One region of the Streptomyces sp. NPDC111507 genome, then DNA from elsewhere that is predicted to be linked to it. Evidence: predicted binding sites of a transcription regulator. Region 1 holds the regulator's gene; the other holds the start of a gene.
What was found. The regulator HspR, encoded in region 1, represses chaperone genes until heat shock. The targets are predictions, from matches to a motif close to TTGAGNNNNNNNNNCTCAA.
Positions count from the first base shown of each region.

Region 2: the regulator HspR is predicted to act here: its motif matches at 1,535-1,553, upstream of dnaK (molecular chaperone DnaK).

Region 1 covers NZ_JBVKBU010000019.1:161,316-164,724, reverse strand. The annotation lists gene grpE (nucleotide exchange factor GrpE) at 1-460, shown strand, start outside; gene dnaJ (molecular chaperone DnaJ) at 494-1,678, shown strand; gene ACZ7M2_RS44690 (heat shock protein transcriptional repressor HspR) at 1,683-2,129, shown strand; gene ACZ7M2_RS44685 (fibronectin type III domain-containing protein) at 2,193-3,409, opposite strand, start outside.
Region 2 covers NZ_JBVKBU010000003.1:399,549-402,957, reverse strand. The annotation lists gene ACZ7M2_RS14460 (vWA domain-containing protein) at 1-913, shown strand, start outside; gene ACZ7M2_RS14455 (OsmC family protein) at 1,044-1,469, shown strand; gene dnaK (molecular chaperone DnaK) at 1,600-3,409, shown strand, end outside.

The DNA of each region.
Region 1 (3,409 bases):
GCTCCAGGCCGAGTACCAGAACTACCGCCGTCGGGTCGAGCGCGACCGGATCGCGGTCAAGGAGATCGCCATCGCGAACCTCCTGACCGAACTCCTGCCCGTGCTCGACAACATCGCCCGCGCGCGGGACCACGGCGAACTGGTCGGCGGCTTCAAGTCGGTGGCCGAGTCGCTGGAGACCGTCGCGGCGAAGATGGGCCTCCAGCAGTTCGGCAAGGAGGGCGAGCCCTTCGACCCGATGATCCACGAGGCCCTGATGCACTCGTACGCGCCGGACGTCACGGAGACGACGTGCGTGGCGATTCTGCAGCCGGGGTATCGCATCGGCGAGCGCACCATCCGCCCCGCGCGGGTGGCGGTCGCCGAACCCCAGCCGGGGGCGCAGACCGGCAAGGCGGACTCCCAGGATTCCGCCGAGGCGGCCGACGACAAGGAGAGCGGTGGCCCGGACGAGGGCTGACGTTGAACGCATGAGAGAGGAGGGGCGTCGAGGATGAGCACCAAGGACTTCATCGAGAAGGACTTCTACAAGGTCCTCGGCGTCCCCAAGGACGCCACCGAGGCAGAGATCAAGAAGGCGTACCGGAAGCTCGCCCGCGAGTTCCACCCGGACGCCAACAAGGGCAATGCCAAGGCCGAGGAGCGCTTCAAGGAGATCTCCGAGGCGAACGACGTGCTCGGAGACCCCAAGAAGCGCAAGGAGTACGACGAGGCACGTGCCCTCTTCGGCAACGGCGGCTTCCGTCCGGGTCCCGGCGCGGGCGGCGGCAACTTCAACTTCGACCTGGGCGACCTCTTCGGAGGCGGCGCCCAGGGCGGAGCGGGGGGTGCCGGTGGCTTCGGCGGCGGCATCGGTGACGTCTTCGGGGGCCTGTTCAACCGCGGCGGCGCGGGCACGGGTACGCGGACCCAGCCCCGGCGCGGCCAGGACATCGACACCGAGGTGACGCTCAGCTTCACCGAGGCGGTGGACGGTGCGACGGTCCCGCTGCGGATGACGTCCCAGGCGCCCTGCAAGGCCTGTTCGGGCACCGGCGACGCGAACGGCACACCGCGCGTGTGCCCGACGTGCGTCGGCACCGGCCAGGTCGCGCGCGGCTCCGGCGGCGGCTTCTCGCTCACGGACCCCTGCCCGGACTGCAAGGGCCGCGGTCTCATCGCGGAGAACCCCTGCGAGATCTGCCACGGCAGCGGTCGCGCCAAGTCCTCGCGCACGATGCAGGTCCGCATCCCGGCGGGGGTGAGCGACAGCCAGCGCATCCGCCTCCGCGGCAAGGGCGCACCCGGCGAACGGGGCGGCCCGGCAGGCGATCTGTACGTCACGGTCCACGTGGACGCCCACCCGGTCTTCGGCCGCAAGGGCGACAACCTCACCGTCACCGTGCCCGTCACCTTCGCGGAGGCGGCACTCGGCGGCGAGGTGCGCGTACCGACCCTGGGCGGCCCCCCGGTCACCCTGAAGCTGCCCCCGGGCACGCCCAACGGCCGTACGATGCGGGCCCGCGGCAAGGGCGCCGTCCGCAAGGACGGTACGCGTGGCGACCTCCTCGTCACCGTCGAGGTCGCGGTCCCCACGGACGTGTCGGGCAAGGCTCGCGACGCCCTGGAGGCGTATCGCGAGGCAACCGCGGGCGAGGACCCACGGGCCGAGCTGTTCCAGGCCGCGAAGGGAGCATGAGCAGATGGACGGCCGTCGTCGAAACCCCTATGAACTGACCGAGGAGACCCCGGTCTACGTCATCTCGGTGGCGGCCCAGCTCTCCGGCCTGCACCCGCAGACCCTGCGCCAGTACGACCGCCTCGGCCTGGTCTCCCCGGACCGCACCGCGGGCCGGGGCCGGCGCTACTCGGCCCGCGACATCGAACTGCTCCGCACGGTGCAGGCGCTCTCCCAGGACGAGGGCATCAACCTGGCCGGCATCAAGCGCATCATCGAGCTGGAGAACCAGGTGGCCGCCCTCCAGTCCCGCGTCGCGGAACTGGAATCGGCCCTGGACGGCGCCGCTGCAGCGATGCAGCAGCGCGAGGCCGCGGTGCACGCCTCGTACCGCCGCGACCTGGTCCCGTACCAGGAGGTCCAGCAGACGAGCGCGCTGGTGGTCTGGCGTCCGAAGAGGCAGTCGGACTAGTTCCACGTACCGAAGGGGGTGGGGAGGTCGTCGACCTCCCCACCCCCTGCGGCGTTTTTCGGCTCACCGCGCCGGTTCGGTGACCGTCCAGTCGCCGGCGGGCAGGGTCTCGGTACCGTCGGCCCTCACACCGGTCACCCAGTAGTAGGACGTGGTGCCGCGCTTCGCGCCGGTGTCGAGGTACTCGAACGCTCCGGCCGAGGCCTCGTGGATCTTCTCGTACGCGGCGGTGGCGGGGTTCCACCGGTAGATGCGAAAGCCCTGCGCTGGTTCGGCGGACTGCTCTTGGCCCGCTCCGAGCCCGGACCAGGTCAGGTGGTTGCCCTCGTCGCCCTCCGCCCCAGTCGCCTCCAGACGGAGCGGCGAGCCCTCGGGCGTCGGCACGCGCGGCGTGGTGTCGAGCTCGGTCGCGGCCACGGCCTCGGCCGTCCGGGTCCACTTGAAGGAGGAGTTCCCGGACGTGTCGATGGCGTCGACGAAGAAGCAGACGCGGTCGCCGTCCGGGCGGGTGGTGTACGCGTACGAGGTGGCGTCGGCCGGCAGATACTCCGTCAGCGTTCCGGAGCACACCTGCTCCTCGCCCTCGTCGCCCCAGAGCTCGCCCCAGTAGACGGTGTACCGCCCGAGGTCGGTGGCCGGGTTCTTGTCCCACTCCAGCTCGAAGCCGTACTCGGTCGGGGTGACCGTCAGCCCGGTGACGGCGGGCGGCGGGGTGAGGTCCTCGCGCTCGCCGGCGGCGGCCACGGAACGCGCGGACTCGTTGCCCGCCGCGTCGAGAACGGTCACCCGGTAGTAGTAGGCGACGCTCTCGACGGCCGAGGTGTCCAGGTACGAGAGCTTGTCCGTACTGCCCACCCGGGCGTACACCCCGTTCTCGCTGGTCGCCCGGTAGACGCGGTAGGACACCGCTCCCGTGACCCCGTTCCAGTCGAGCTGCAGCCCGCGGGACACCGAGGTGGCGATCAGCCCGGCGGGCGCGGCGGTCGGGGTCCGGTCGACGGTGGTCACGGCCTGGTCGGCGGTGCCCGCCGACTCGTTGCCTGCCTTGTCGTAGGCGCGGACCTCGTAGTAGTAGGTGTCGCCGGTCGCGGGCACGGTCGTGTCGGTGTACGAAGTGGCGGTCGTCGTACCCACTCTCGTCCAGGTGGCGCTGCCCTTCAGGCGGCGGTAGGTGCGATACCCCGCGAGGTCCATCTCCTTGTTCTTCGCCCAGCTCAGCTTGGCGTCGCTACCCGCCGTGTCGTACGAGACGGAAGTCCCGCTCGGGGTGAGGGGCCTGA
Region 2 (3,409 bases), on a different contig from region 1:
CGGCCCCCGCGACCCGTACCTCTTCAACATCGCGGCCGATTACGTCATCAACGGCTGGCTGTGCGAGATGCAGGTCGGCACGATGCCCGAAGGGCTCCTGTACGACGCGGAGTTGAAGGACCTCTCGGCGGAGGAGGTGTACGACCGGATCGCGAAGGACCTGCGCCGGATGCGCCGGCTGTCCACGCTGCGCGGCAAGGGTGTGGGTGACATCCTCGGTGCCCCGCTCGGCTCCCCGCGCGACTACGTGGACCTGGACGAGCTCTACCGGCGCGGGCTGAGCCACGGCTTCGACCTGCACCAGCAGCTGGAGCGGGGCTATCTGCCGGGCGGTCTGGTCGAGGAGATCCGCGCGCTCGACCATCCGCCGCTGCCCTGGGACGCCCGCCTGGCCCGCTGGTTCGACGAGTTCGTGCCCCGCCCCGAGCCGGTACGGACGTACGCGCGCCCCTCGCGCCGTCAGGCGTCCACCCCCGACATCCCGCGCGCGGGACGGTACTTCCCGCCCGAGGAGATCGCCCGCTGCACCTTCGGCGTCGTGCTCGATACCTCCGGCTCCATGGACCGCACGCTGCTCGGCAAGGCGCTGGGAGCCATCGCCTCGTACGCCGAGGCCCGGGACGTACCGGCGGCGCGGGTGGTGCTCTGCGACGCGGCGCCGCACGACGCGGGCTATCTCCCGGTCACCGAGATCGCCGGTCGCGTACGGGTGCACGGGCGCGGCGGTACGGTGCTGCAGCCCGGCATCGATCTGCTGCACCGCGCGGACGACTTCCCGCCGGGCGCGCCGTTGCTGGTCATCACGGACGGCGGGTGCGACGTGCTGCGGGTGCGGCGCGAGCACGCGTATCTGATTCCGCAGGGCGCGCGGCTGCCGTTCTCGGCGCGGGGACCGGTCTTCCGGGTGCGGTGAACCACCTTCGCGGCCGCGGCGAGCCGTCTTGGCGGACTTGGTGAGCCGTCATTCTGGGTGAGTCGCGCGCAGGTGTGATCGGATGGTGCGCACGGACCCCGAAAACGGGACCCCATCGAAGGGAATCATCGTGGCAACCACGCGCACCGCGCACACCGTGTGGGAAGGCAACCTGCTCGAGGGCAGCGGCGTCGTCACCTTCGACTCCTCCGGCATCGGCCAGCAGCCGGTGACGTGGGCGTCGCGGGCGCAGGACGCCAACGGCAAGACCAGCCCCGAGGAGCTGATCGCCGCCGCCCACTCCAGCTGCTTCTCCATGGCGCTGTCGCACGCCCTCGCGGGCGCGGGCACCCCGCCCACCAAGCTCGTCACCAACGCCGACGTCACCTTCCAGCCCGGCGAGGGCATCACCGGCATCCACCTGACGGTGGAGGGCACGGTGCCGGGCCTCGACAACGACGGCTTCGTCGCGGCGGCCGAGGACGCGAAGAAGAACTGCCCGGTCAGCGCGGCGCTGACCGGCACGACGATCACCCTGTCGGCCAAGCTGGGCTGACGTCCGGGAGCAGTACGGCGCCGCGGTCCCCGCGCAGGGCCCGCGGCGCTGTCATGTCCGCCCCATTGACAAGAACGCACTCAAGTTTTGTGCTTGAAGGTGGGCAGCGCCCTGGCGGAAGGGGACGGACATGGCACGTGCGGTCGGGATCGACCTCGGTACGACGAACTCGGTGGTGGCCCTCCTGGAAGGCGGCGACCCCACCGTCGTGACCAATGCGGAGGGCGCGCGCACCACCCCCTCCGTGGTGGCCTTCGCCAAGAACGGCGAGGTGCTCGTCGGCGAGGTCGCCAAACGTCAGGCCGTGACGAACGTGGAGCGCACCGCGCGCTCGGTCAAGCGCCACATGGGCGACGCGGGCTGGCGCTTCCCGGAGAAGGGCTCCGTCGACGGCACCCGCTACCGCGCCCAGGAACTGTCGGCGCGCGTCCTGCAGAAGCTGAAGCGGGACGCGGAGGCCTACCTCGGCGAGGACGTCACGGACGCCGTGATCACCGTGCCCGCGTACTTCGACGACGCCCAGCGCCAGGCCACCAAGGAGGCAGGCGAGATCGCGGGCCTGAAGGTGCTGCGGATCATCAACGAGCCGACGGCCGCCGCCCTCGCCTACGGCCTCGACCGGGGCGAGGAGCAGACCGTCCTCGTCTTCGACCTGGGCGGCGGCACCTTCGACGTCTCGCTTCTGGAGATCGGCGACGGCGTCATCGAGGTCAAGGCCACCAACGGCGACACCCGGCTCGGCGGCGACGACTGGGACCAGCGGATCGTCGAACACCTCGCACAGCGCTTCAAGGCCTCGTACGGCATCGATCTCGGCCACGACAAGATGGCGCTGCAACGGCTGCGCGAGGGCGCCGAGAAGGCCAAGATCGAACTGTCCAGCTCCTCCGAGACCACCGTCAACCTGCCCTACATCACCGCCACCGCCGACGGCCCCCTGCATCTCGAGGAGAAGCTGACCCGCGCCCAGTTCCAGGAGCTGACCGCCGATCTGCTCGACCGCTGCAAGACCCCCTTCCACCAGGCGGTCAAGGACGCCGGCGTCAAGCTCGCCGCGATCGACCACGTCATCCTGGTCGGCGGCTCGACCCGGATGCCCGCCGTCACGGACCTGGTCAGGGAACTCACCGGCAAGGACCCGCACAAGGGCGTCAACCCGGACGAGGTCGTGGCGCTCGGCGCGGCCCTCCAGGCGGGTGTCATCAGGGGGGACGTGAAGGACGTCCTGCTCCTCGACGTCACCCCGCTGTCCCTCGGCATCGAGACCAAGGGCGGCATCATGACCAGGCTCATCGAGCGCAACACCACGATCCCGACCCGTCGTTCGGAGATCTTCACCACGGCCGCGGACAACCAGCCCTCGGTCGGTATCCAGGTCTACCAGGGCGAACGCGAGATCGCCGCGTACAACAAGAAGCTCGGCGTCTTCGACCTCACCGGGCTGCCGCCCGCGCCGCGCGGAGTCCCGCAGATCGAGGTCGCCTTCGACATCGACGCCAACGGGATCATGCACGTCTCCGCGAAGGACCTCGCCACCGGGCGCGAACAGAAGATGACCGTCACGGGTGGCTCCGCGCTCCCCAAGAACGACATCGACCGCATGATGCGCGAGGCCGAGCAGTACGCCGAGGAGGACCGCGCGCGCCGCGAGGCCGCCGAGACCCGCAACCAGGCCGAACAACTCGTCTACCAGACCGAGAAGTTCCTTCGCGACAACGACGAACGCATCCCCTCCGAGACGAAGCCCGAGGTCGAGTCCGCCGTCGCCGACCTCAAGCGCCTCCTGGAAGACTCCGCCACCGACACCGCCGCCCTGCGCGGCGGCGTCGAGAATCTGGCCTCGGTGAGCCAGAAGATGGGCCAGGCCATGTACGCCCGGGCCCAGCAGACGCCCCCGGAGGAGCCGGCCGCCGAGCACACCACGGCGGCGGAGGAGGAGG